Regions from separate parts of the Streptomyces sp. NPDC054834 genome, predicted to be linked through region 1. Evidence: riboswitches for the same ligand, from Rfam matches in the RefSeq annotation. Region 1 holds a riboswitch; the other holds the start of a gene.

Evidence for each region. A riboswitch is a leader RNA that binds a small molecule or an ion and turns the genes downstream of it on or off. The one in region 1 is predicted to bind cyclic di-AMP.
Region 2: linked by a shared signal. The riboswitch ahead of ACWGJM_RS45245 (M23 family metallopeptidase) and the one ahead of ACWGJM_RS15240 (M23 family metallopeptidase) in region 1 are both predicted to bind cyclic di-AMP.

What each region holds. Positions count from the first base shown of each region.
Region 1 is NZ_JBSGZV010000009.1:144,179-158,483, reverse strand. Features, by position in the region: gene shc (squalene--hopene cyclase) at 1-863, shown strand, start outside; gene ACWGJM_RS15285 (phosphorylase family protein) at 863-1,516, shown strand; gene hpnH (adenosyl-hopene transferase HpnH) at 1,522-2,544, shown strand; gene ispG (flavodoxin-dependent (E)-4-hydroxy-3-methylbut-2-enyl-diphosphate synthase) at 2,549-3,664, shown strand; gene dxs (1-deoxy-D-xylulose-5-phosphate synthase) at 3,701-5,674, shown strand; gene ACWGJM_RS15265 (aspartate aminotransferase family protein) at 5,671-7,056, shown strand; gene ACWGJM_RS15260 (helix-turn-helix domain-containing protein) at 7,142-7,765, shown strand; gene ACWGJM_RS15255 (DUF6126 family protein) at 7,762-7,884, shown strand; gene ACWGJM_RS15250 (tyrosine-protein phosphatase) at 7,931-8,728, opposite strand; gene ACWGJM_RS15245 (alpha-galactosidase) at 8,898-10,970, shown strand; cyclic di-AMP (ydaO/yuaA leader) riboswitch at 11,278-11,437, shown strand; gene ACWGJM_RS15240 (M23 family metallopeptidase) at 11,442-12,365, shown strand; gene ACWGJM_RS15235 (SGNH/GDSL hydrolase family protein) at 12,572-13,357, shown strand; gene ACWGJM_RS15230 (TetR/AcrR family transcriptional regulator) at 13,698-14,305, opposite strand, start outside.
Region 2 is NZ_JBSGZV010000069.1:13,261-27,565, forward strand. Features, by position in the region: gene ACWGJM_RS45215 (asparagine synthase-related protein) at 1-1,404, opposite strand, end outside; gene ACWGJM_RS45220 (MFS transporter) at 2,109-3,533, shown strand; gene lhgO (L-2-hydroxyglutarate oxidase) at 3,604-4,827, shown strand; gene trmB (tRNA (guanosine(46)-N7)-methyltransferase TrmB) at 4,880-5,710, shown strand; gene ACWGJM_RS45235 (PrsW family intramembrane metalloprotease) at 5,721-7,064, shown strand; gene ACWGJM_RS45240 (aldo/keto reductase) at 7,084-8,028, opposite strand; gene ACWGJM_RS45245 (M23 family metallopeptidase) at 8,132-9,163, opposite strand; cyclic di-AMP (ydaO/yuaA leader) riboswitch at 9,175-9,341, opposite strand; tRNA gene ACWGJM_RS45250 (tRNA-Met) at 9,593-9,666, opposite strand; gene ACWGJM_RS45255 (dihydrofolate reductase family protein) at 9,755-10,885, opposite strand; gene ACWGJM_RS45260 (MarR family winged helix-turn-helix transcriptional regulator) at 10,973-11,488, shown strand; gene ACWGJM_RS45265 (GTP cyclohydrolase II) at 11,593-12,234, shown strand; gene ACWGJM_RS45270 (DHA2 family efflux MFS transporter permease subunit) at 12,283-13,707, opposite strand; gene ACWGJM_RS45275 (NADPH-dependent FMN reductase) at 13,723-14,305, opposite strand, start outside.

The sequences.
Region 1 (14,305 bases):
TCGACGACACCGCCGAGGTCGCCCTCGCCCTGCGCCGGGTGAGGCACCACGACCCGGAGCGGGTGGACAACGCGATCGGGCGCGGTGTGCGCTGGAACCTCGGCATGCAGTCGAAGAACGGCGCGTGGGGCGCCTTCGACGCCGACAACACCAGCCCGTTCCCCAACCGGCTGCCCTTCTGCGACTTCGGCGAGGTCATCGACCCGCCGTCCGCGGACGTCACCGCGCACGTCGTCGAGATGCTCGCGGTCGAGGGCCTCGCCCACGACCCGCGCACCCGGCGCGGCATCCAGTGGCTGCTCGCCGAACAGGAGCCGGACGGCTCGTGGTTCGGGCGCTGGGGCGTCAACTACGTCTACGGCACGGGGTCGGTGGTGCCCGCCCTCACCGCGGCCGGCCTCCCCGGTTCGCACCCCGCGATCCGCCGGGCGGTGTCCTGGCTGGAGTCGGTGCAGAACGACGACGGCGGCTGGGGCGAGGACCTGCGCTCCTACAAGTACGTCAGGCAATGGAGCGGCCGGGGCGCCTCCACCGCCTCCCAGACGGCGTGGGCGCTGATGGCACTGCTCGCGGCGGGGGAAGGGGACTCCAAGGCCGTGGAACGCGGCGTCCAGTGGCTCGCGGACACCCAGCGGGAGGACGGCTCCTGGGACGAGCCGTACTTCACCGGCACCGGCTTCCCCTGGGACTTCTCCATCAACTACCACCTCTACCGGCAGGTCTTCCCGCTCACCGCGCTCGGCCGCTACCTGAACGGCGAGCCGTTCACCGAGAAGCCCCCTCGGCAGCCGGCCGAGCGGCCCGTCCCGGAGCTCGTCGCGCAGTCCGCCGACAAGCCCCTCGCCGAGGCCGAGGGGAGCTGATGAGCGCGCACCCTGCCCCGCGTCCGCTGCTGATCGCCTGCGCGCTCGGCATCGAACGCCTCGCCCTGCGCAGGCGGGCCCGTGAACCGAACAAGCACAGTGCGGGCGGGCCGGTGACCGTCCTGCGTACGGGCATGGGGCCCAAGGCGGCGGAACGGTCCGTCACCCGGCTGCTGGCCGACCCGGGGTCCGCCGGGGCCGCGGTCCTGGCCTCCGGCTTCTGCGCCGGGCTGGCTCCCGGCATGCACCCCGGCGACCTGGTCGTCGCCGAGGAGACCCGGGACCCGCGCGGGAGCGTCGGTTGCGTCGGCACCGACCTGCTCGTCGAGGAACTCGCGCGCATCCTGCCCGGGCGCACCGTCCACACCGGCCCGCTCACCGGCTCCGACCACGTCGTCCGTGGTCAGGAGCGGGCCGATCTGCTCTCGACCGGCGCGATCGCGGTCGACATGGAGTCGGCGGCCACACTCCTGAGCGCCGTCCGCGCGGGCGAGCGCCCGGTTGCGGCCGTCCGGGTGGTCGTGGACGCTCCAGAACATGAACTCGTCCGGATCGGCACGGTGCGCGGTGGAATATCGGCTTTCCGTGTTCTTCGTTCCGTCCTTCCCGCTTTCCACGAATGGCACCGTTCTTTGCTGCTCCCCCGGAGGTGAGCCAGATGGCCATGCCGCTGCGTCAGTCCATCAAGGTCGCTACATACCTGGCCGAACAGAAACTCCGTAAGCGGGACAAGTTCCCGCTCATCGTGGAGCTGGAGCCCCTCTTCGCCTGCAACCTCAAATGCGAGGGCTGCGGAAAGATCCAGCACCCGGCCGGGGTGCTCAAGCAGCGCATGCCGGTGGCGCAGGCCGTGGGGGCGGTGCTCGAATCCGGCGCGCCCATGGTCTCCATCGCCGGTGGCGAACCTTTGATGCACCCTCAGATCGACGAGATCGTGCGTCAGCTGGTGGCGAAGCGGAAGTACGTCTTCCTGTGCACCAACGCCTTGCTGCTGCGCAAGAAGATGGACAACTTCAAGCCCTCTCCCTACTTCGCGTTCGCGGTGCACATCGACGGGCTGCGGGAGCGGCACGACGAGTCGGTCGCGAAGGAGGGCGTGTTCGACGAGGCGGTGGAGGCCATCAAGGAGGCCAAGCGGCGCGGCTTCCGGGTGACCACCAACTCGACCTTCTTCAACACGGACACCCCGCAGACGATCATCGAGGTGCTCAACTTCCTCAACGACGACCTCAAGGTCGACGAGATGATGATCTCGCCCGCCTACGCCTACGAGAAGGCGCCCGACCAGGAGCACTTCCTCGGCGTGGAGCAGACCCGCGAGCTGTTCAAGAAGGCCTTCGCGGGCGGCAACCGGCGCCGCTGGCGGCTCAACCACTCCCCGCTGTTCCTCGACTTCCTCGAGGGCAAGGTCGACTTCCCGTGCACCGCCTGGGCGATCCCGAACTACTCGCTCTTCGGCTGGCAGCGGCCCTGCTATCTGATGAGCGACGGGTACGTGCCGACGTACCGGGAACTCATCGAGGACACCGACTGGGACAAGTACGGCCGCGGCAAGGACCCGCGCTGCGCCAACTGCATGGCGCACTGCGGTTACGAGCCCACCGCCGTGCTGGCCACCATGGGTTCTCTCAAGGAGTCCCTGCGCGCCATGCGCGAGACGGTCTCCGGGAACCGGGAGTGACGTCGTGACCGCCGTCCCCTTGGGCGTTCCCGAGGTACCGGCCCGGCCGGTGGCGCCGCGGCGTGAGTCGCGGCGGCTCCAGGTCGGACCGGTGGCGGTCGGGGGCGGGGCCCCGGTGTCGGTGCAGTCGATGACGACGACCCGTACGTCCGATGTCGGGGCCACGCTCCAGCAGATCGCGGAACTGACCGCGTCCGGCTGCCAGATCGTGCGGGTCGCCTGCCCGACGCAGGACGACGCGGACGCGCTCGCGACGATCGCCCGCAAGTCCCAGATCCCGGTCATCGCCGACATCCACTTCCAGCCGAAGTACGTGTTCGCGGCGATCGAGGCGGGCTGTGCGGCGGTCCGGGTGAACCCCGGCAACATCAAGCAGTTCGACGACAAGGTCAGGGAGATCGCGAAGGCGGCCAAGGACCACGGGACGCCGATCCGCATCGGCGTCAACGCCGGCTCCCTCGACCGGCGGCTGCTCCAGAAGTACGGCAAGGCGACCCCGGAGGCGCTGGTGGAGTCGGCGCTGTGGGAGGCGTCCCTCTTCGAGGAGCACGACTTCCGGGACATCAAGATCTCCGTCAAGCACAACGACCCGGTCGTCATGATCGAGGCCTACCGGCAGCTCGCCGCGCAGTGCGACTACCCCCTCCACCTGGGCGTCACCGAGGCCGGTCCGGCCTTCCAGGGCACCATCAAGTCGGCCGTCGCCTTCGGCGCGCTGCTCAGCAGGGGGATCGGTGACACGATCCGGGTGTCGCTGAGCGCCCCGCCCGTGGAGGAGGTCAAGGTCGGCATCCAGATCCTGGAGTCGCTGGGCCTCAGGCAGCGCCGGCTGGAGATCGTCTCCTGCCCGTCCTGCGGCCGCGCCCAGGTCGACGTCTACAAGCTCGCCGACGAGGTCACGGCCGGCCTGGAGGGCATGGAGGTCCCGCTGCGCGTCGCGGTGATGGGCTGCGTCGTCAACGGCCCCGGCGAGGCCCGCGAGGCCGACCTCGGCGTCGCCTCCGGCAACGGCAAGGGCCAGATCTTCGTCAAGGGCGAGGTCATCAAGACCGTCCCCGAGTCCAAGATCGTAGAGACCCTCATCGAAGAGGCCTTGAAGCTCGCCGAGCAGACGAAGTGAGTCCGAAGCCAGGCACTGACCTAGAGGGGGCCCGACGTGACGATTCTGGAGACCATCCGGCAACCACGCGACCTGAAGGCGCTGTCCGAGGCGGAACTCGGTGAACTGTCCGAAGAGATACGCGAGTTCCTGGTGCACGCGGTGGCCCGCACCGGCGGGCACCTCGGACCCAACCTGGGCGTGGTGGAACTCACCGTCGCGCTCCACCGGGTCTTCGAGTCGCCGGTCGACCGCATCCTCTGGGACACCGGACACCAGAGCTATGTGCACAAGCTGCTGACCGGCCGTCAGGACTTCTCCAAGCTGCGCGGCAAAGGCGGCCTGTCCGGCTATCCCTCGCGCGAGGAGTCAGAACACGACGTCATCGAGAACAGCCACGCCTCCACCGCACTGGGCTGGGCCGACGGACTCGCCAAGGCCCACCAGGTGCAGGGCGAGAAGGGGCACGTCGTCGCGGTCATCGGCGACGGCGCGCTGACCGGCGGCATGGCCTGGGAGGCGCTGAACAACATCGCGGCCGCCAAGGACCGGCCGCTGATCATCGTCGTCAACGACAACGAGCGCTCCTACGCGCCCACCATCGGCGGCCTCGCCAACCACCTGGCCACCCTGCGCACCACCGACGGCTACGAGAAGGTCCTGGCCTGGGGCAAGGACGTACTGCTGCGCACCCCGGTGGTCGGCAACACCCTCTACGAGTCCCTGCACGGCGCGAAGAAGGGGTTCAAGGACGCCTTCGCCCCGCAGGGCATGTTCGAGGACCTGGGCCTGAAGTACCTCGGCCCGATCGACGGCCACGACATCGGGGCCGTCGAGTCCGCGCTGCGCCGGGCCAAACGCTTCCACGGGCCCGTCCTGGTGCACTGCCTCACCGAGAAGGGGCGCGGCTACGAACCCGCCCTCGCCCACGAGGAGGACCACTTCCACACCGTCGGCGTGATGGACCCGCTGACCTGCGCCCCGCTCGTGCCGGCCGGCGGCCCGTCGTGGACCTCGGTCTTCGGGGACGAGATCGTGCGGATCGGCGAGGAGCGGGAGGACGTCGTGGCGATCACGGCGGCCATGCTCCACCCGGTGGGCCTCGGCAAGTTCGCCGAGCGCTTCCCGGACCGGGTGTGGGACGTGGGCATCGCCGAGCAGCACGCGGCCGTGTCGGCGGCGGGCCTGGCCACCGGGGGCCTGCACCCGGTCGTCGCCGTGTACGCCACGTTCCTCAACCGTGCCTTCGACCAGCTGCTGATGGACGTGGCGCTGCACCGCTGCGGGGTCACCTTCGTCCTGGACCGGGCCGGTGTCACCGGCTCCGACGGGCCCTCCCACAACGGCATGTGGGACATGTCGGTCCTCCAGGTGGTCCCCGGCCTCAGAATCGCCGCGCCGCGCGACGCCGAGCAGCTGCGCGCCCAGCTGCGCGAGGCCGTCGCCGTCGACGACGCGCCCACCCTGGTCCGCTTCCCGAAGGAGACCGTCGGCCCCGAGATCCCGGCCGTCGGCCACGTCGGCGGCATGGACGTGCTGCACCGCGCCGGACACCCCGAGGTGCTCCTGGTCGCCGTCGGTGTCATGGCACCGGTGTGCCTCCAGGCGGCCGAGCTGCTGGAGGCCCGGGGCCTCGGGTGCACGGTGGTCGACCCCCGCTGGGTCAAGCCCGTCGACCCGGCGCTGCCCGGGCTCGCCGCCGAGCACCGTCTGGTGGCCGTCGTGGAGGACAACAGCCGCGCGGCCGGTGTCGGCGCCGCCGTGGCGCTGGCCCTCGGCGACGCCGACGTGGACGTTCCCGTACGGCGGTTCGGCATCCCCGAGCAGTTCCTCGCGCACGCCAAGCGCGGCGAGGTGCTCGCCGACATCGGGCTGACGCCGGTCGAGGTGGCCGGACGGATCGGCGCGAGCCTGGCCGTCAAGGAAGCCGCCGGACCGGGCCCGAAGAAGGCGGACAGGGCGGATAGGGCTGACAAGACGGAGAAGGCCGAGAAACTGGAGAACGCCGAGAAACAGGAGAAGGCTGAATGACCACGGAGTTCGACCTCGGCGCACTCCTGGCCGAGCGCGGAGCCGAGCGCTACGAGCTGCACGCCAGGTACCTCAACCACCAGCTGCCGCGCATGCTGCACACCATCGGCTTCGACAAGATCTACGAGCGGGCCGAGGGCGCCTACTTCTGGGACACGGACGGCGACGACTACCTCGACATGCTCGCCGGGTTCGGGGTGATGGGCCTCGGCCGCCACCACCCCGTCGTCCGCAAGGCGCTGCACGACGTGCTCGACGCCTCCCTCGCGGACCTCACCCGTTTCGACTGCCAGCCGCTGCCCGGCCTGCTGGCCGAGAAGCTCCTCGCCCACAGTCCGCATCTGGAGCGGGTGTTCTTCGGCAACAGCGGCACCGAGGCGGTGGAGACCGCCCTGAAGTTCGCCCGGTACGCCACCGGCAGACCCAGGATCCTGTACTGCGACCACGCCTTCCACGGCCTGACCACCGGCTCCCTGTCGGTCAACGGCGAGGACGGCTTCCGGGACGGCTTCGCCCCGCTGCTGCCCGACACGGCCGTACCCCTCGGCGATCTGGACGCTCTGGCCGGGGAGCTGAAGAAGGGTGACGTCGCCGCCCTGATCGTCGAGCCGATCCAGGGCAAGGGCGTGCACGAGGCCCCGCCCGGCTATCTGCGCGCGGCCCAGGAGCTGCTGCACAAGCACAAGGCCCTGCTCATCGCAGACGAGGTGCAGACCGGTCTCGGCCGCACCGGCGACTTCTACGCCTACCAGCACGAGGACGGTGTCGAGCCGGACCTGGTGTGCGTGGCCAAGGCCCTGTCCGGGGGGTACGTCCCGGTCGGCGCGACCCTCGGCAAGGAGTGGATCTTCAAGAAGGTCTACTCGTCCATGGACCGGGTGCTGGTCCACTCGGCGAGCTTCGGCTCCAACGCGCAGGCCATGGCGGCCGGCCTCGCCGTGCTGTCGGTCATGGAGAACGAGCAGATCGTCGCGAACGCCCGCGCGACCGGCGAGCAGCTGAAGTCCCGGCTCGCCGCGCTGACCGGCAAGTACGAGCTGCTCGCCGACGTCCGCGGCCGGGGCCTGATGATCGGCATCGAGTTCGGCAGGCCCAGCTCGCTGAAGCTGCGCAGCCGCTGGACCATGCTCCAGGCCGCCCGCAGGGGCCTGTTCGCGCAGATGGTGGTCGTCCCGCTGCTCCAGCGGCACCGGATCCTCACCCAGGTCTCCGGCGACCACCTGGAGGTGATCAAGCTGATCCCGCCGCTGGTCATCGGCGAGCGGGAGGTGGACCGGTTCGTCGACGCCTTCACCGCCGTGATGGACGACGCGCACAGCGGCGGCGGCCTGATGTGGGACTTCGGCAAGACACTGATCAAGCAGGCGGTGGCCAACCGCTGAAGCCGCGCGGTCCTTGCCGTCTCGGCGTCTTTGCCTCTGAGGCAAAAATTTTGCCAATAAGGCAATATTCCGGCTGAATGGAGGCATGAACGCCTCAGAAGCCGCACCGCCGGCGGGCCAGGGCGACGACCTGCCCGCCGTGGCGCCGCAGCTGCGCGCCCTGCGCCGACGCGCCGGCCTCACCCTGGAGGCCGCGGCCCGCGCCGCCGGCCTCTCGCCCGCCCACCTCTCCCGGCTGGAGACCGGTGGGCGCCAGCCCTCGCTGCCGATGCTGCTCGCGCTCGCCCGTATCTACGGTACGACCGTCTCGGAACTGCTCGGCGAGACGGTCGCCGACCGGGACGCCATCGTGCGCGCCGCCGACATGGAACCGACCCGGGCGGGCGGCTGGACGTACTTCCAGGCCGGATCCCCCGGGCGCGGCATGCAGGCACTGCGCGTCCGGGTGCCGTACGGCACCCAGGGCGACATCGTGCGGGTCCACCCCGGCGAGGAATGGCTCTACGTCCTGAAGGGCCGCCTCGGACTGCGCCTCGGCGACAGCGCGCACCTGCTCGCGCCCGGCGACAGCGCGCACTTCGACTCGCTCACCCCGCACCGCCTCGCCGCCGAGGACCACGACGGCGTGGAGCTGCTGTTCGTCCACACCCTGCTGCAGAGCCCCACGGCCACACTGTGCCTGGGCCCCCTGACTGGAGAGCTGCCATGAGCGACTACGAGGAGAAGTTCCCCCGCTCCCTGTGGATCCGGCTGATCATCTACATCGCCGTCGGCCACCTCTTCGCCGCGTTCCTCTACCTGCTGTTCGCGGTGGGCGCCAAGAGCTGACCGCCGTCGGTCGCTGTCACCTGCCGTCAGCTGCCGTCAGCCGCCGTCAGTCGAGGAGGCGCTCGCGCAGCCGCTCCCGGGTCCGAGGGGTGAGTCCCAGGCCCTGCTCCAGGTAGGCATCGACCCCGCCCCACGTCTCCTCGAGGCTCGTGAAGGCCGCCGCCAGATACTCGGCGCGCGCGTCGAAGAGCGGGCTGAGCAGCTCCATCACCTCGGGGGTGTACGCGGTGTCCGGGCTGCCGTTGCGGCGCACCCGGTAACGGCGGTGCTTGGCATTGGACTCGAGGTAGTCGGCGACGATCGCCTCGCGCTCCACGCCCACCGCGAGGAGTGTCACGGCTATGGAGATGCCCGCGCGGTCCTTGCCCGCCGCGCAGTGCATCAGCGCGGGGACGCTGTCCTCGGCGAGGGCGTGCAGCACCTGGGAGTGCTCGGCCGTGCGCTCCGTCACGATCCTGCGGTACGAGGTGATCATCCGGTTCGCCGCCTTGCCGTCCGCGAGGATGACGCGTAGCTGGTCGAGGTCGCCGTCGCGGACCATCTTCCAGAACTCGGCGCCGTCCGCCGGGTCGCTCAGCGGCAGGTTCACATTGCGCACGCCGGGCAGCTCGACGTCCGGGCCCTCGAGCTTCTTGTCGGCCGCGTTGCGGAAGTCGAAGACCGTGTGCAGGCCGAGGGAGGCGAGGAACGCCGCGTCCTGATCGGTGGCGTGCGCGAGATGACCGCTGCGGAACAGCACCCCGGACCGCACCCGCCGTCCGTCCGCCGTGGGCAGGCCGCCCACGTCCCGGAAATTGCGTACTCCGGCCAGCTCCGGCTCGGTCGACGGGACCTGCTGCGTCACGTGGGCTCCTTGCGTCGCTCCCGCCGTCGCGGCTCGCCGGCGGGCACGCTGACGACGATACGACATCGGTTTTCTCAGGCAATGAGTTGTCCACAGGCGTTGCCTCCGGGGCCGGAAAACCTTGATGATGTTGGTGCGTGAGCGGATCTGTTGACACCTGTGAGGGTTGATGGTGGACATCGCCGAAGACGGTCGTACGTGGCTCCTGACGGGGCCCACCAGCAGTTATGCGCTGCACCTCACGGAGGCGCACGAACTGCTCCACCTCCACTGGGGCCCGCGCATCGCGCTCGCCGACGCCGAGGCCCTCGCCGTCCGTCCGCTGCCCGGCTACTGGCCCTTCGAATCCCCGCTCGACGGCCGCGAGGAGTACCCGGTGGAGGGCGGCCCCCGCTTCGTCCGGCCCGCCCTGTCCGTGCGCACCGAGGAGCGGCGCGGCACCGAGTGGACCTTCGAGGCGTACGACACCGAGGGCGACGGGCTGCGGCTGCGTTTCCGGGACGGCGGTCTGACCGTCACGCTCCACTACCGGATGCGCGGGGACGTCGTCGAGCGCTGGGTGACCGTCGGCAACGGCGGTGACGCGCGCGTGGAGCTGCTGCGCGCCGACGCCGCCACCTGGACCCTGCCCGACCGGGACGGCTGGCGGCTGTCCCAGCTGCACGGCCGGTGGGCCGCCGAGTCCCGGCTGACAAGTGCGCCGCTCAGTTACGGCGACAAGGTGATCGGCAGCCGGCGCGGCCACACCGGCCACCAGCACCTGCCCTGGGTGGCCCTCGACACCGGCGCCGGCGAGGAGCACGGCGAGGTCTACGGCTGCGCCCTCGGCTGGTCGGGGTCATGGCGGATCGCGGTCGCCCAGCTCCCCGACGCCCGAGTACAGATCACCGGCGGCGCCGGCTACGACGACTCGGGCCTGCTGTCCCTGGCGCCGGGGGAGTCGTACACCACGCCCGTCTTCGCGGGCCTGTGGAGCGACGGCGGTTTCGGCGGTGCCAGCCGTGCCTGGCATGCCTACCAGCGGGCGTACGTCATCCCGGACGCCGACCGGGACCGGCCCGTGCTGTTCAACTCCTGGGAGGCGACGAACTTCGACATCTCCGAGGAGCAGCAGGCGACCCTCGCCCGGCGGGCGGCGGCGGTCGGCGTCGAGCTGTTCGTGGTCGACGACGGCTGGTTCGGCGCCCGCACCAGCGACCGCGCCGGCCTCGGCGACTGGACGCCCAACCCCGACCGCTTCCCGAACGGCCTGGGGCCCCTCGCGGACTATGTGCACGCCCTCGGCATGCAGTTCGGCATCTGGGTCGAGCCCGAGATGGTCAATCCGGACAGCGAGCTGTACCGCGCCCACCCCGACTGGGTGCAGTTCCAACCTGGACGAAAGCGGACGGAGTTCCGCAATCAGCTCGTCCTCAACCTCGCCCGCGAGGACGTCCGGCAGTACCTCTGGGAGCAGCTCGACGGGCTCCTCTCCAGCGCCCCGGTCGACTATGTGAAGTGGGACTTCAACCGCTGCTTCACCGACGCCGGCTGGCCCGGCGAGCCGTACCCGCAGCGACTGTGGGTGGACCACGTCCGCGGCTTCTACGGTCTCCTCGACCGGCTGCGGGCGGCCCACCCGGGCGTCGCCTTCGAGTCCTGCTCGGGCGGCGGCGGCCGGATCGACCTCGGTGTCATGAGCCGTACGGACCAGGTGTGGACCTCCGACAACACCGACCCGCTGGACCGGCTGGCCATCCAGCACGGCTTCAGCCAGGTCCACCCCGCGCGGGTCATGGCCGCCTGGGTCACCGACAGCCCGAACACCCAGCTCAACGACCGGGTCAGCTCCCTGAAGTTCCGCTTCGTGAGTGCCATGGCCGGGGTCCTCGGCGTCGGTGGCGACCTCTCGGAATGGACGGAGGAGGAGCTCGCCGAGGCCCGGGAGTGGGTGGAGCTCTACAAGGAGATCCGCCCGGTCGTGCAGCGCGGCGACCTTCATCGGCTGCGGCCGCCGGAGGGCGGGCTGAGCGCGGTGCAGTACGTCCTCGGGGACGAGACGGTCGTACTCGCCTGGCTCCAGGCGCAGCGGTACGGCGAGCCGGTCCCCGCGCTGCGGCTGCGCGGGCTCGATCCCACGGCGTCGTACGAATGCCGTGAAACGGGCGAAATCCATCGAGGTGCCGTCCTGCTGCACCACGGGCTGCGCACGGAATTGCGCGGTGACCTCGATGCGACGGTTCTCCGCCTGCGTCGCATCTGAGTAATATGCCCGAATTGGACCCTTCATTGCAACTAACCATGAAATAGGGGGTCATGGAGGTCGAGTGGGTGATGAGCATCATATTCGTGACCGTCCGTTGTGCGTCATGTTCACGTAATCCGTATGGTTTTCCTCGGATTTGAAGGGGTGGAGAAGAAGGGAATTCACGGAGGGTGACCGGGAATTCCCGCAACGGATCAAGCGAAACGCGGACAGGGGGAACCATCTGCTTGTCCCTTCGCGTCCCGCTCGCTTACGTTCGCCACCAATCCGGACGGAACGCCGAATCCTGCCGCCGCCCGGAGCCCGGACACACTCACCCGTGCACGGCAGGAGCGGGGGACCCACCAGGTACGACTGCCTGTCCCGGTCTCCGGGACGGCTAGGGGTGAAGCCGCGCTCCGTGGGCGGCCGGGCAGCTCCAGCCCGAACCCGACAGCTCACCTCGCAGGCGCCGGAGAGGAATCCGCCATGCCCGCGAAGGGTAAGCACCGCCGTCCCAAGAACCGGCGTTTCACCCGCTCCATCGCCCTCGCCGGAACCGGCGGCGCCGCGCTGGCGCTGCCCCTCATGGGGGCCACCGGCGCCCATGCGGCCTCCGCGGCCACCGCGAAGGACTCCGTCTCCGAAAAGGCCGTCCAGGCCGTGCCGGTGGCCGAGAAGAAGGCCGCCGCCGCGCCTTCGGGCGCGCGCACCTACACGGTCCACGAGGGCGACTGGCTCGCGAAGATCGCCGATGAGCAGAACGTCCGCGGCGGCTGGCACCGGCTCTACGCGGACAACCGCGAGGCCGTCGGCAGCGATCCCTCGCTGATCCACCCAGGCCTGAAGCTGACCCTCGGCAAGAAGGCCGCCGGGACCGGCACGAGCACCAAGTCCTCCGACCAGAAGAAGACTTCGTCCTCCTCGCGCGCGAGCACGCCCTCGACCTCGCGCTCGGCCACGCGGACCCAGCCGTCGTCCGCCGCGGCGCCGAACGCCGCCACCGGCTTCACCCTCCCGGTGTCGGGTGCCGCCATCGGCACCGGCTATCACGTGCCGGGCGGCATGTGGTCCAGCGGTTACCACACGGGCGTCGACTTCGTCGTCCCGACCGGCACCTCCGTCAAGGCAGTGGGCGCGGGCACGGTCGTCTCGGCCGGCTGGGGCGGCGCCTACGGCAACCAGGTCGTGATCAGGCTCGCCGACGGCTACTACGCGCAGTACGGCCACCTGTCCTCGATCTCCGTCTCGGCCGGGCAGACCGTGGCCGCGGGCCGGCAGATAGGCCTCTCCGGCGCGACCGGCAATGTGACCGGCCCGCACCTGCACTTCGAGATCCGCACCACGCCGGACTACGGCTCGGACGTGGACCCGGTCGGCTACCTCCGCTCGCACGGCGTCGCCGTCGCCTGACAAGCGCGGTGCTCGGACCACCGAAGGCCGGACCCCTGATCCCCGGGTCCGGCCTTCGGTGCACGCGGGTGTATTCCCGTCCGGCGCCTTTCGGCGCCGTGGCTTATCTCACCGTCCGTCAACCCCGTATTACGGTCGCGTAGGTCACATCGGAAGGTGAATCATGGGCCGATGTGGCAGACGATTCGAAGAGTGACAACAGATCAGTGATCGGGTCGTACGTGGCGGTGGGGGACAGCTTCACCGAGGGCGTGGGCGACCCCGGGCCGGACGGGGAGTTCGTCGGCTGGGCCGACCGGTTCGCGGTGCTCCTCGCGGACCGGCGGCCCGAGGGCGACTTCCGGTACACGAACCTCGCGGTACGCGGCAAACTGCTCGACCAGATCGTGGCGGACCAGCTCCCGCGCGCCGTCGAACTCGCCCCGGACCTGGTGTCCTTCTGCGCGGGCGGCAACGACATCATCCGCCCCGGCACCGACCCCGACGAGGTGGCCGAGCGCTTCGAGCTGGCGGTGGCACAGCTCACCTCGGTCGCGGGCACGGTCATGGTGACGACCGGCTTCGACACGCGTGGCGTGCCCGTGCTCAAGCATCTGCGCGGCAAGATCGCCACGTACAACGGTCATGTCCGGGCCATCGCCGACCGCTACGGCTGTCCCGTCCTCGACCTGTGGTCCCTGAGGACGGTCCAGGACCGGCGCGCCTGGGACCACGACCGGCTCCACCTCTCGGCCGAGGGGCACACGCGCGTGGCCCTGCGGGCCGGCCAGGTGCTCGGCCTGGACGTCCCCGCCGACCCGGAGCAGCCCTGGCCGCCGCTCCCGCCCCGGGGCACGCTCGACATCCGCCGCGACGACGTCCACTGGGCCCGCGAGTACCTGGTCCCGTGGATCGGCCGCCGGCTGCGCGGCGAGTCATCCGGCGACCATGTGACGGCCAAGGGCGCACTGTCCCCGGACGACATCAGGACGCGGATCGCCTCGGTGGCCTGAGCGGATTCCCTCCGGGGGTCGGCGGTGGCTGCCCGGAGGCGGTACGGCGCCGGGCTGCGGTGCCGTACCGCCCCCGGCGATCGGGGGACGGGCCCGCACGGTCCCCGGCCGGCGCGGCCTCAGCCGCCGGGCAGCGGGCGCGGGCGATTCCAGCGCGGTCATGCGCGGGCGGGAGCGATGCCCCTGCCGCCCTGCCGCCGCCGGGTACACCCCCGTCGGGGCGCCGCCCGCGCCGAGGAGTGCCGGCCCCCGTACGCGCGGCCGGGCGCTCCAGGCCGAGGGCGCCCGCGCCACCGGCCGTGGCCTCCGGTGCCGCGGCCTCTGCCGCCCGCGCGGAGCGTCAGCGTTCCGTCACATTCTCCCGGTCCAGGCCCAGTTCCCGGGCCAGTGCCTCGTCCACCCACTCCTGGGCGCGGGAGCGGGGCACCGCGCCGGCGTAGGACGTCAACTGGACGGCGAGGCCGTCGAGCAGGGCCGTCAGGCGCATGGCCGTGGCGGCGGGGTCCGGGCAGTCGAACTCGCCCGCCCCGACGCCCTCGGCGATGACCTCGGCGATCGCCGCCTTCCACTGCCGGTCCAGATCGCGGGTGACCTCCCGCAGGGCGGGCTCGCGCAGCGCCACCGCCCAGCCCTCGATCCACAGCCGCCAGCCCTTGGCCTGGCCGGTGGGCGCGTACCAGCGCACGGCGGCCCGCAGCCGGCGCAGTGCGGACGTGCGACGGCCCAGCAGCTTGCGCAGATGCGCGAGGTCGCCCTCGGCCGCGTGCGTGAAGGCGGCGGCGACCAGCTTCTCCTTCGTCGAGAAGTGGTACAGCACCAGCGCGTTGCTCACACCGAGCACCGCGGCCACGTCGGCGATCCGTACCGCCGCCACGCCCCGCGCCTCGATCTGCTCGACGGCGGCCCGCAGCAGTTCCTCCCGCCGCTCCGCCACGCTCAACCGCACTC
Region 2 (14,305 bases), on a different contig from region 1:
GAGGGACGCTCCGACCGCGCCCCCGGGTTCTTCGAAGCGGCGGCGCAGCAGCCGCTCGGCGAGCGCCTCCACGCCGGTGCGGTAGGGCGTCCGTGCCAGCCGCCGCGCCGCGCCGTACACGCGCGCGGGGACCATCACCGAGCCGTCCGCCTTGGCCAGTGCGGCGACCGGCCGTACCAGGTGGCGCCGTTTGCGGTCCATCAGCAGGTCCGCCAGGCGGGCGGGGTGGGCGTCCAGGACCTGGCGGGCGCCGTGTCCGGTGAAGTGGTCCGCGCTGCCGGCGGCCAGGCGCGCGCGGTGGCGGGCCGCCGTGATCAGGGACGGTCCCGGTTCGTCGGTGAGGGGTCCGTCCAGGTCGGCGTACGGCAGGACCTCCTCGCCGCCGGTCACCACCACGTGGTGCAGGCGCGGGTTGGCCGCGAGCGCTCCCGCGCGTTCCAGTTCCGCCTCCCGGCCGCCCACGGCCAGGTCGTTGAACGTGACGGCCAGCAGGCGCTCCCCGGCTCCCGTGCCGTGCCCGAGGACCGTGCCCGGCATGCCCGGCAGCCCGGCCGCCAGCAGGGCGAGGGTGCCCGAGGCAGGGCCGCCGGACAGGTCGGCGCCGATCCCGGGTACGGGCGTCCCGCGCGCGGCCCGTCGCTCGGCGGGTCCCATGCCGGGTACCGGCCCGGGGTCTATGTCGGCCCCGGGTACGTGCCGGGGCGCGGAGAGCCGGGCGCGGACGGCGTCCACGAGCGCGTCGCGCACCGCGTCCACCGCGCGGTCGGGGTCGGCCGACGGCGCCGCGACCGCGAGGGAGGCGACCGGCTCGTACCCGGCGATCTCACGCGACCCGGCGCGCAGGATGAGCGCATGCCCCGGCGGAACCCGGCGCACGCCGTCGTACGGCGTGGAGTCGTACAGCGCGGCCGGTACGTCGGGGGCGGCGAGCAGGGCCGCGAGGTGACCGAAGTCGAGGTTGGCCTCGATGAGGTCGGCGAGCGGCAGCGCGGCCGTCGCATAGGCCGCGCCACCCGCCCAGGGGGTGTAGAACACCGGGCGGGCGCCCGCGAGGTCGCCGCAGACGGTGACGCGGCGGCCGACCTGGACGACGGCCGTGTAGCTGCCGGGCCAGGTCGTCAGATGCCGGAGTGCGCCCCCGCGCGCGGTGAACAGGCCGAGCCGCAGCTCCTCGTCGGAGGCCCCGCAGGTGCCCAGGACGGCGATCCGGTTCTGGGCGTCGGCCTTCACGACCCGCACCTCGTCCGGACGCCAGTCGCCGACCGCCCACAGCGGATCCGGGTCGCCCCAAAGGAGTTGGGAGCCGATCGGGTGCACGGTCTCGCCGTCGTCCCCGACAGCGCCGGCGGAGCCGATTCCGGCGGCGCCCGCGGCGGTGCTGCTCCATCCCACCAACCACCGCATGGACGCCTCCACAGGCTGTGGACAACCAGTGCACCGTACGAACCGGGTCCCATGCTGCCATGAAGAACGCGCCCCCGAGGGGCGGCGGCGCCGCCTTGGGTGCCGTCGGCGCACCTCTGCGCGCGCACCCGTGCGGAAGTCGAACAGAAGCCAACGCCCGTACGGCGTACGGTCGCTGCGACTCGAATGCGCCCCCGAAACGCTCCCCGAAAACGCCCTTCGCGCCCTCAACTCCCGTGGTAGGAGCGGTGATCGCACCCGAAAGAGGGGGGTCGATTTTCGGCCAATCTGGCGCGACGCGAACAGGTTTGAGCACGCTCCGTACATGCTCTGCGCAGCGCACGGACAACGCACAGTCCGGGAGGCGGGCATCGCCTCCCGGACCGGTCCGCCACCCGCGGGGATGAAGGTGGCGGTGTCCCCCAGCCCACTGGATCCAGTACAGCGGGCCGACCCACGCATGACCCATGGAACCGCTCCCCCGGTGGCCGGAGAAGAGCGCACGGACGGGCGCACGGCCACACGGCGGGGGCACGGCGCGACAGCCCGTGCACGGTGCGTACAGGGCCGGCGGCTCAGGACGGGCCACAATCCCGCCATCCGGAAGAATGCCCCTTAACGCTTGGGATGCGGCGAACTACGCTGGGTTTACGAATGCCGCGTGGTTATGCCAGCGCGGCAGCCGTCTGTGTCGAGGGGTGGCCATGTCCAGGGAGCAACGCGGGCCGAACGAAAAACTCGGCACCGTTCTCGCCCTCGCGGGAATCAGCAACGCAGGACTCGCGCGACGCGTCAACGATCTTGGCGCTCAACGCGGGTTGACTCTTCGCTACGACAAGACGTCGGTGGCGCGCTGGGTGTCGAAGGGGATGGTGCCGCAGGGTGCCGCGCCGCACCTCATCGCCGCCGCCATCGGCCAGAAGCTCGGCCGCCCGGTGCCGCTCCACGAGATCGGCCTGGCGGACGCGGATCCCGCCCCCGAAGTCGGCCTCGCCTTCCCCAGAGACGTGGGGCAGGCGGTGCGGTCGGCGACGGAGCTGTACCGCCTCGACCTCGCCGGGCGCCGGGCCGGCGTCGGCGGCATCTGGCAGTCTCTGGCCGGGTCGTTCGCGGTGAGCGCATACGCAACGCCCGCCTCACGCTGGCTGATAACCCCCGCCGACAGCTCGGTCGCGCGGGACGCGAACCCCTCCGAGGGCTCCGGCGCACCGATCAAAGTCGGCCACAGCGATGTGCAGAAACTGCGGGAGGCAGCCGAGGACGCCAGGCGCTGGGACTCCAAATACGGAGGCGGCGACTGGCGTTCGTCCATGGTGCCCGAGTGCCTCAGGGTGGAGGCGGCGCCGCTGCTGCTCGGCTCGTACTCGGACGAGGTCGGCCGCGCCCTCTTCGGGGCCACCGCCGAACTCACCCGGCTGGCGGGCTGGATGGCCTTCGACACCGGCCAGCAGGAGGCCGCGCAGCGCTACTACATCCAGGCGCTGCGCCTCGCGCGGGCGGCCGCGGACGTCCCCCTCGGGGGCTATGTGCTGGCCTCCATGTCGTTGCAGGCGACGTACCGGGGCTTCGGCGACGAGGGCGTCGATCTCGCGCAGGCCGCCCTGGAGCGCAACCGCGGCCTGGCCACCGCCCGCACCATGAGCTTCTTCCGCCTGGTCGAGGCACGCGCGCACGCGCGCGCGGGTGACGCCCACGCGGCCGGCGGGGCGCTGCGCGCCGCCGAGGGCTGGCTGGAGCGGGCCCGGGACGGCGACCAGGACGCGTCCTGGCTCGGCTTCTACGGCTACGACCGGTTCGCCGCCGACGCCGCCGAGTGCTACCGGGATCTGAAGGCCCCGCGCCAGGTCCGCCGCTTCACCGAGCAGGCGCTGTCGAAGCCGACGGAGGAGTTCGTGCGCTCGCACGGGCTCCGGCTCGTCGTCTCGGCGGTCGCCGAGCTGGAGTCCGGCAATCTGGACGCGGCCTGCGAGCAGGGCGTGCGGGCGGTCGAGGTCGCCGGGCGGATCTCCTCGGCGCGCACCACCGAGTACGTGAAGGATCTCCTGCACCGGCTGGAACCGTACGGGGACGAACCGCGGGTGGTGGAATTGCGGGAGCGGGCCCGACCGCTGCTGATGGCTCCAGCCTGAGCCCGGCCTCCCGGGTTTGAGGGCATTGTCAGTGGCGCAGTGCACTATCGGAACCGGGAGGTGGTGCCAGGTGGCGCGGCAGGTGCGGGAGAGCGCGTACGACTGTGATGTGCTGGTGATCGGGGGCGGGATCGTCGGCCTGTCGACGGCGTACGCGATCACGCGTGCCGCGCCCGGCACCCGCGTGACCGTGCTGGAGAAGGAGCCGGGAGCGGCCCGGCACCAGACGGGACGCAACAGCGGGGTCATCCACAGCGGGATCTACTACCGGCCCGACTCCCTGAAGGCGCGGTACGCGGTGCGGGGCGCGGCCGAGATGGTGAAGTTCTGCGCGGAGTACGGCGTCGCGCACGCCGTCACCGGCAAACTGATCGTCGCCACCGAGCGGGAGGAGCTGCCGCGGCTGCACGCGCTCGTGCAGCGCGGCCGGGAGAACGGGATTCCGGTACGGGAGCTCGGATCGGCCCAGATCGCGGAGTACGAGCCGGAGGTGCACGGGCTCGCGGCGATACACGTCGGGACGACGGGCGTGTGCGACTTCACCGGGGTGGCGCGGCAGCTGGCCGAGGCGTCCGGGGCGGAGATCCGGTACGGGTCGAGGGTGGTCCGGGTGGACCGGCGGCCGGAGCTGGGTGTCGCGGTGCTGACGGCGGGCGGGGACGTCGTGCGCGGGCGGGTGCTGGTGAACTGCGCCGGGCTGTACTGCGACGAGGTGGCCCGGCTGACCGGGGACGAGCCCGGGGTGCGGATCGTGCCGTTCCGGGGTGAGTACTACGAGCTGGCGCGGCCGGGGCTGGTGCGCGGGCTGGTGTATCCGGTGCCGGATCCGGCGTTCCCGTTCCTCGGGGTGCATCTCACGCGCGGGATCGACGGCGGCGTGCACGTCGGGCCGAACGCGGTGCCGGCGCTGGCCCGCGAGGGGTACGGCTGGGGAGTCGTACGGCCGCGGGAGGCGGCGGGGACGCTGGCCTGGCCGGGGTCGTGGGCGATCGCCCGGCGGCACTGGCGGTACGGGCTCGGGGAGTTTCGGCGGTCGGTGTCGAAGGCCGCCTTCACGGAGGCGGTACGCAGGCTGCTGCCCGCGGTGGAGGAGGGCGATCTCGTGCGGGCCCCCGCCGGGGTGCGGGCGCAGGCGGTGCTGCGGGACGGCACGCTGGTGGACGACTTCCTGATCCGGGAGGGCCCCCGGGCGGTGCATGTGCTGAACGCGCCGTCGCCCGCGGCGACCGCCTCGCTGCCGATCGGGCGGGAGGTGGCGCGCAGGGCGTTGACCGTGCTGGAGGCGCTGAGGTGATCCCCGTCCCGTTCGGTCGGACGCCCGGGCCCCCGCGTAAAATCGACTCATTGTGTCTGACTCGTCGAACGCCCCCGAAACCCCCGGCACCCCGCGTCCCGACCCCGGTGTGTCCATCCGGCACAGCCGGGCCAAGGGGGAGCCACGGTTCCCGGACGGCCCGAAGGCGGACCCCGCGGGGTCGCACTTCGAGCGGCGGATCCGGAGTTTCCAGCCGCGGCGGAGCCGGGTGACGGCGGGGCAGGCGGACGCGTTGCAGCGGTTGTGGCCCAAGTGGGGGCTGGACATCGACGGGCGGGACATCGATCTCGCCGAGCTGTTCGGGAACGACAACCCGGTCGTGCTCGAGATCGGGTTCGGGATGGGAGAGGCCACCGCGCAGATGGCCGCCGCGGATCCCGGCACCAACATCCTCGCGGTGGACGTGCACACCCCGGGCCAGGGCAATCTCCTGGGCATCGCGGACCGGAACGGGCTGCCCAACGTCCGCGTCGGCAACGGCGACGCCATCATCCTGCTGCGCGAGATGCTCACCCCGGACTCACTGGACGGGCTGCGCGTCTACTTCCCGGACCCCTGGCCGAAGAAGCGGCACCACAAGCGGCGGCTGATCCAGCCGGAGTTCCTCGGCCTGGCCGCGACCCGGCTGAGGCCCGGGGCGATCGTGCACTGCGCGACCGACTGGGAGCCGTACGCCGAGCAGATGCTGGAAGTGCTGACCGCGCACCCGGACTTCGAGAACACCCGGCCCGACGGCGGTTTCACGCCGCGTCCCGACTTCCGCCCGCTGACCCGTTTCGAGGGACAGGGCCTGGAGAAGGGACATGTGGTGAATGATCTGCTGTTCCGCCGCGTACAGCATCGGGAGCAGCAGCGACGTTAGGGTCAATGCCGTGGCCACCTTTCCCCCCTATCCGACGCACCCCGCCGGTCCCGTCGACGGTGCGCTCAAGCACCCGCACTGGTGGCAGCGCAGGTGGGTGCGGTACGGGGCGCTCATCACGCTGCTCGCGCTCTCCGGGCTCGTCATCCTGGCCCTCGTGCGGCAGCAGACCGGCACGGAGGGGTTCCTCGTCGGGCTCGGGCTGGCCGTGCTGCCCGTCCCGCTGCTCATAGCCGCCTTCCGGTGGCTGGACCGGGTCGAGCCCGGCCCCTGGCGGAACACGGTCTTCGCCTTCGCCTGGGGCGCCTGCGCGGCGGCGCTGATAGCCATCGTCGCCAACAGCTTCGCCACCAAGTGGATAGCCACGACGTCCGACCCGTCCAGCGCCGACACCCTCGGCGCGACGGTCATAGCGCCGATCGTGGAGGAGTCCGCCAAGGCCGCCGCCGTCCTGCTCGTCTTCCTCTTCCGCAGACGGGACTTCACCGGGATCGTGGACGGCGTGGTGATAGCCGGGGTCACGGCCACCGGGTTCGCCTTCACCGAGAACATCCTCTACCTCGGCACCGCCTTCGGCACCGACCAGATCACCGGCGACCGCGGCATCGCCTCCGTGACCGCAGCGACCTTCTTCGTGCGCGTCGTCATGTCCCCGTTCGCGCACCCCCTGTTCACCGTCATGACCGGCATCGGCTTCGGCATCGCCGCCCTGTCCGCCGACCGGCAGCATGTGCGGCGCGTACTGGTGCCGCTGGGCGGGCTGCTGCTCGCGATGGGCATGCACGCGCTGTGGAACGGCTCCTCCGCCTTCGGCGAGTACGGCTTCTTCGCCGTGTACGGGACCTTCATGCTGCCCGCGTTCGGGCTGCTGACCTGGCTGGTGATCTGGACGCGCCAGCGGGAGCTGCGGACTGTGCGGGAGGAGCTCCCGGCATACGTGCTCGCCGGCTGGCTGGGCCCGGGCGAGCCGTTCGCGCTGGGCTCGATGCGGGCCCGGCGGATGGCCCGTGACTACGCCCGCCATCACGGGGGCAAGCCGGCCGCGCGTGCGGTGGCGCAGTACGAGGCGTACGCGACCTCGCTGGCGTTCCTGCGGCACCGGGGGCGGCGCGGGCGGGCGGGGGCCGACTTCGTCGTACGGGAGCGGGATCTGCTGGCCGAGCTGTGGAGCAGGCGGCAGGCGGCGCGGCCCGCGCTGGAGTACGCGGCGAGGGTGTCGGCTCCGGTGGTTCCGACGCCCTGGCCGGTGTACGGGGTGCAGAGCGCGTACGGGTACGTACAGGGACCCGGGCCCGGGCCCGGCTACGGGTATCCGGCGGTGCCGTACACCGCCTACAACCCGTACCGGACGTAGCGGGGCGGGGGCGGCCGGGTTACGCCGACGCCTCGGTGAGCCGCGCCAGCTCCTCCTCGGTGAGTTCCAGCTCGGCCACCCCGAGCAGCGCCGGCAGCTGGTCCACGGTGCGGGCCGAGGCGAGGGGGGCCGCCACCGTCGGCTGGGCGGCGAGCCAGGCGAGGGCCACGGTGGCCACGGGGGCGTCGTGCGCGGCGGCGATCTCGTCCAGCGCCGTCAGGACCTTCTGCCCCCGCTCGGTCTCGAGGTGCTTCGCCGCACCGCCCGCCCGCGCGCTGTCCACGGTCGTACCGGGCCGGTACTTGCCCGTGAGGAAGCCGGAGGCGAGGGCGTAGTACGGCACGACCGCGAGGCCGGCGCGGGCGGCGACGGTGCGCAGCGGCCCCTCGTAGGTGTCGCGCGAGACGAGGTTGTAGTGCGGCTGAAGTGCCACGTACCGGGCGAGGCCCTCGCGCTCGGAGAAGTCGAGGGACGCCTGGAGGCGCTCGGCCGTGATGTTGGAGGCGGCGATGTAGCGCACCTTGCCCGTCCGGACGAGCTCGTCGAGCGCCCCGATGATCTCCTCGACCGGGACCTCGGTCTTGTCGAAGTGGGTGTAGTACAGGTCGATGTAGTCGGTGCCGAGGCGGCGCAGCGAGGCGTCGGCCGCGGCCTTGATGTTGCCGGCGGTCAGGCCCTGGTACTTCGGGTGCTGGCTGACCTTGGTGGCGATGACGACGTCGGAGCGGTTGCCGCGGGACTTCACCCAGTTGCCGATGACGGTCTCCGATTCACCGCCCTCGTTGCCGTCGACCCACGCCGAGTAGGAGTCGGCGGTGTCGACGAAGTTGCCGCCGGCGGCCGTGTAGGCGTCCAGGACGGCGAAGGACTGCGCCTCGTCGGCGGTCCAGCCGAAGACGTTGCCGCCGAGGGCGAGCGGGAAGACCTCGAGGTCGGAGTTGCCGAGTTTGCGAAGAGAAGTCATGCCTTGATCCAACAACCGCGGCGGCGGTGCGCATTCCGTAAAAGACCGGCAGCCCTGGCGTCGGGGGGGTGTCGTCAGGGCTGCCGGGGAACGGAGGGACGCGTCAGGGGTTGAGGCCCTTGCTGTGCAGCCACGCCATCGGGTCGATGCCGGTGGCCTGGCCGCCGGGGTGGACCTCGAGGTGCACATGCGGGCCGGTGACGTTGCCGGTGGCGCCGACGCGGCCGATGACCTCACCGGTGCTGACCTTCTGGCCGACCTTGACGTTGATCGAGGACTGGTGGCAGAACCACAGCTCGGTGCCGTCGTCGAGGGTGAGGATGGTGCGGTAGCCGTAGGCGCCGGCCCAGCCCGCCTCGGTGATCGTGCCGCTGTGAATGGCCTTGATGAGCGTGCCGGTCGGCGCCGCGAAGTCGAGGCCGGTGTGGTAGCCGGAGGACCACATGGCGCCGGGCTGGCCGAAGGTGCCGGTGATCGTGTACGAGGAGGTCGGCAGCGTGTACTGCTTGGCCAGCGCGGCGAGGCGGTCGGCCTCGGCCTGCTTCTTGGCGACGGCCTCCGCCTTGTCCTTGGCTGCGGCGGCCTTGGCCGCGGCTTCCTTCTCCGCCTTGGCGGCAGCGGCGGTGGACTGCTTCTCGGCGGCGGCCACGGCGGCGGCGGTCGCCTTGCCGTCGACCTGGCTCTTCTGCTGCTCGGCCTGCGCCATGATCCGGTTGCGCAGGGTCTCGCCGGCGTCGGCGCTGTCCTGGTCGCTGTCGGTGGTTGCCACGCCGACATGGGACAGGCCGGCCGCGGTGGCCTTGGCGCCGTCGGCGTCGTCGCCCAGCAGGGAGCCGACGGAGGGCAGGTCGGGCAGGGAGATGGAGACCGGCGGCTTGCCGGTGTTGGCGCTGGCCATGCCGCCCGCGCCGACGGCGGCTATCACGCCGACGCCCAGGACGGTGGAGCTGCGGGCGAGCCCGCCGCCGCGCTGCTTGCTGACGCGGTGCCGGCCGCGTACCGGGGGGAGGGACTCCTCGGTGGGGTTCCACTCCTCCCAGGGGCCCTCGTCGGTGCGGTATTCGCCGTAGCCGAAGGTCTCGGTGCGCTGACTCGGCACGAACGGGGCTGTGGGGGCAGGCCGGTTGGACGCCACGCGGGCGTGCTCCTTTCCTTCCGTAACGCCTACCGGGTTAGCTGACGGGTTCGGAGCAGGAAGGTCTCCTACGCGCGTATACCGGTCGTGAACTCAGTGAGTTCACGACGGTGTTCGCGTGATTCACCCCAAGGTGGTGGTTCCCCGGTTCCCTTGCGGGATTCGGCATGCGCGCACGGAGCCGTCTCGGGTGACGGCTGGGACGACCGCGCTGCGTTATCGAACGTTAATAGAGCTACCGGTCAGTTTCCAAGCCGTTCGGCTTGATCATTATGGTTTTCATAGGAGAACTTTTGTGCCATGACCGGCGAAAATCGGGCGAGTTGATTCCGGCACGGGGTGCCTCAGGAGTCACAGACGCACTCGGGGCCGTCCGGAAAACACTCAGGGCCGGAATCCGTGTACTGGATTCCGGCCCTGAGCCTTCAGTAGCGGGGACAGGATTTGAACCTGCGACCTCTGGGTTATGAGCCCAGCGAGCTACCGAGCTGCTCCACCCCGCGTCGTTGTGTCACCAGTGTACGTCATCCGCGGGACCACTCGCACACACCTTTTCGACCAGGGCTTTTTCCGGTGCCTTCGGGGTGCGGTTCAGCCCGGCAGGTGCCGGTTCGGCGCCTTCGCCGCCTCCTCGTACTCGGGCAGGACGACCACGTCCACGCCCCCGGCCGCCAGCAGCCCGCTCCCGTCGGCGCCGGTGACGAACGTGTCCGGCTCCCGCCACGCCGTGACCACCCGCCGTATCCCCGCGTCGAGGATCAGCCGGGCACACGGCGCCGGCCGGGAGGCCCGCCGGGCGCACGGCTCCAGGCTGCTGTACACCGTGGCGCCGGCCAGCCGGGGGTCGTCGGGCCGGATCTTGGCCAGCGCCGCCTCCTCCGCGTGGACCACGGGATCGTCCCCTTCGCGTGAGTGGCCCCGTGCGAGTTCCGTACCGTCGGCGGCCACCACCACCGCCCCCACACTGAACGCCGTCTCCGAGGGCGGGCACAGCGCGGCCAGCTCGCAGGCGATCCGCAGCCAGTGGCGGTCGGCCGCGACGGCCGCCGGGCCGGTACCGGGCGCGGTCGGCTCGTAACGCATCAGGACGACGTCCTGGATGCGGCGCGTCTCCAGCAGCCGCAGACGCCCGGCCTGATAGCCCCCGGGCCCGAACAGACGGGGGGCGTGCGGGTCGCCGACGAGGAGGGGGGCCAGGACGAGCTGTAGCTCGTCGGCCAGGCCCTGCCGCAGCAACTGGGTGTGGATGGTGCCGCCACCCTCGACCATCAGGCGGCGCACCCCGCGCACTGCGTACATGTGTTCGAGCAGTGCGGGCCAGTCGAGATCCACGCCCAGCGGTACGACGTCGGCCGCGATGCCCAGGGCACGGGCCCGCTCGGCACCCTTGTCGGTCGTGTAGAGGACCTTCTCGCCACCGGTGTGCCAGAAGTTCGCGTCCGGGTCCAGGTCGCCGGAGCCGCTGACGGTGACCTTGAGGGGGTACTCCGCCTGCCCGGCGGCGAGCCGGGCCACCCGCCGCTCGGCCGAGTTGACCAGCAGCCTCGGATTGTCGGCGCGGATCGTGCCGGCGCCGACCAGGATCGCGTCGACGGACGCCCGCACCTCGTCGACCCGGTCGAAGTCGGCCGGGCTGGAGAGCAGCAGCCGGTCGGGGCCGTTGTCGTCGAGGTACCCGTCGAGGGAGACGGCGGCGGACAGCAGGACGTACGGACGGGGCATCGACGCGCTCTCTTCGGGAGGCGGGCAACGGCGGACCCGGCGGACCCGGATCTTGGTTCAAGTTTGAAACAAACCTACACTGGTGGCATGACGACCCGCTGGCTCACCCCCGAGGAGCAGCGCGCCTGGCGCGCCTACATGGCCGGCAGCCTGCTCCTGGAGGACGCGATCGACCGGCAGCTCCAGCAGGACACCGGCATGCCGCACCTGTACTACTCCATCCTGGCCAACCTCTCCGAGGCGCCGGAACACAGTCTGCGCATGACCGACCTCGCGGAGAAGTCGAAGATCACGCGGAGCCGGCTGACGTACGCCGTGACCCGGCTGGAGAAGGACGGCCTGGTACGGCGTGAGGGGTGCCCGTCCGACAAGCGGGGCAGCATCGCCGCGCTGACCGGCGAGGGGATGGCCGTCCTGGAACGTGCGGCACCGGGTCACGTGGCGACCGTACGCGCCTCCCTCTTCGACCGCCTCAGCCCCGAACAGGTACGGCAGCTGGAGGAGATCTTCAGCTCGGTCGCCGACGCGCTCCAGGGCGATGACGCGGGATGCGCGCCGGACGACGTGCCGTGGCGGCGCCGGTCGCCGAAGTCCTGTTCGTGACCCCCACACGGGGTCCGCAAATCCGTTGCTTCAAATTTAAAGCATGGAGTAGGGTTCCCGGCATCTGCTTCAAATCTGAAGCTCCTTGAACCCCGGAGACCCGCATGCCCGACACCCCCGCCGCCACCCCGCGCGCCCGCGTCCGGGTACCGCTGCGCTTCCACGACGGCTACAGCGTCGACGCCGAACTGGTCACCTTCCACGGCCTGACCGACGGCCAGGAGCACGTGGCCGTCGTCCTCGGCCGCCCCGCCCCCGGCACCGTCCCGCTGGTCCGCCTGCACTCCGAGTGCCTGACCGGGGACGTCTTCGGCTCGGCCCGCTGCGACTGCGGCCCCCAGCTGCGTGAGGCGGTCGAGCGCATCGCCGACCGCGGTGGCGTCCTGCTCTACCTCCGCCAGGAGGGCCGCGGCATCGGCCTCTACAACAAGCTCGACGCGTACGCCCTCCAGGACCAGGGCCTGGACACCTACGAGGCCAACGCCGCCCTCGGCCTGCCGGAGGACGCCCGCGACTACACGCCGGCCGGCCAGATGCTCCGCGCCCTCGGCATCGAGGAACTGGACCTGCTCTCCAACAACCCCGACAAGGCCGACCAGCTGCGTGGCCTGGGCCTCGCCGTCCGCGACCGGGTGCCCACGGGGGTCTTCACCACCGCCCACAACGTGCGTTACCTGCGGGCGAAGGTGCTTCAGACCCAGCACACGCTGCCGCTCGCGGAACTGACGGAGCTCAGCGTGGGCTGAACCGGGGCCTCTAAGACCGGGAGCCTCCAAAACCGGGAGCCTCCAAGATCATTCCCCGCCCGCGAACCGTCGCCCCGGAAGCAGTGCCGCGGGCAGCAGGGCCAGGACCAGCAGTCCCGCCGCGACCGCGTACGCGATCCGGAACCCCGCCGGGTCCGCGCCCGCCGCGCCCAGCACCACCGACAGCAGCGCGGTGCCCACGGAAGCCCACATCTGGGAGTTGATGTTGAGCGCGGTACTGGCGGCGGCCACCCGGTCGCCGGGCAGCTCGCGGGTCGCGGTCGTCATCGTCGGCATCAGCACCATGCCGGAGCCGACGCCCATCACCACGGTCGAGCAGACGACTCGCCAAGGCGCCACGCCGTCGTCCCCGACCTGGAACGCCCACAGCGCCATCCCGAACGCGCCCACCACGATCCCGGCAGAGACCAGGCGCCGCGGCGACACCCGGTCGACGAGCCGCGTGGCGATCTGCATCGTCGTACCGACGGCCAGCCCGATGGGTGCGGCCAGCAGCCCGGCGGCCGTCGCGGTCATGCCCCGCTCCTGCTGCCAGTACAGCGGCCCGAGCAGCATCGACCCGAAGTAGCCGCAGCCGAACAGGGCGAGCGTGGCGGTCCCGGCCGCGAAGGTACGGTCGCGCAGCAGCCGCAGGTCGAGCAGCGGAGCGCGGGCGGTGAGCGCGCGTCGGACGAAGGCGGCGACGAGCACGGCACCGGCGAGCGCGGGCGCGTACGCGCCGGGCGCGGCGAAGTCACCCCCCTCACCGCCCCGGGCGATCCCGAACAGCAGCAGCGCGAGCCCCGGGGAGAGTGTCAGCAGGCCCGGGACGTCCAGCCTGGGCGGTGTGGATGTCCGCCCGGGCCGGTCCGGCGGGAGCAGTTTCCCGGCGAGGATCAGGGCCAGCGCGCCGACGGGCAGGTTCACCAGGAAGATCCAGTGCCAGGACGCCACGTCGACGAGCCGGCCGCCGAGGACCGGCCCGGCCGCCGGGCCCACCAGGACCGGCAGCCCGAGCAGCCCCATGGCCCGGCCCAGCCGGGCGCGGTCCGCGACCCGCATCACCATCGCCATCCCGACCGGCATGAGCAGCCCGCCGCCGAGCCCCTGCACCGCGCGGAAGGCGATGAGGCTGCCCGCGTCCCAGGCGCAGGCGGCGAGCAACGAACCGAGGGTGAACAGGGCGAGGGCGGTCAGGTAGGTGAGCTTGGCGCCGATCCGGCCCATCGCCCACGCCGAGGTGGGGATGACGGCGGCGAGCGCCAGCGTGTACGCGGTGGCGGTCCACTGGATCGTCTCCAGCGGCGCGCCGAAGGACTCGGAGAGGCTGCGCATCGCGACGTTGACGATCGTCATGTCGAGCACCGACATGACGGAGCCGATGATCACGACGGTGACGGTGCGGCGGAGCGCGGCGGCGGACGCCGCGTCCCGCGCCCCGGCCGCCGCCTCGGCGGTCTCGGTCGCGCTCATGCTCCCCGGCCCCCGTCAGGCCGCGTACGGCCGTTCGGCGCGGGCCGTCCGCAACGCCCGTCCCCACCAGGCCAGTTGCCCGAGCATTCCCTTGGCGGCGCCGGCGCAGACGGCCGCGTCGCGCGGGGTGCCGTCCTCCCCGAGGCCGGACCACGGCCCGTGCAGACTGACGGAGTCGCGCACCGTGACGGCGTGCAGTTCGGCGAAGACCAGCCGGAGCTGCTCGACGGCACGCAGCCCGCCGCCGAGACCGCCGTACGACACGAAGCCGACCGGCTTGGCCTGCCACTGGCCGTGGTGCCAGTCGATGAGGTTCTTCAGGGCCGCCGGGAAGCTGTGGTTGTACTCGGGGGTGATCACGACGAACGCGTCGGCGGCGTCCAGCCGCGGCGAGACGTCCTTCAGCGCGGCGGCCGCCTCGGGGTTCGGTGTGCCGCCCCAGCCGGGCATGACCAGCGGCAGGTGGACGTCCGCGAGGTCGACGACGTCGAGTTCCAGCGCGTCGTCACCGGCGGCCGTGCCGAGGAACCATTCGGCGACGGCGCTTGCCTGGCGGCCCTCGCGGACGCTGCCGACGATGACGGCGACGCGCAGCGGG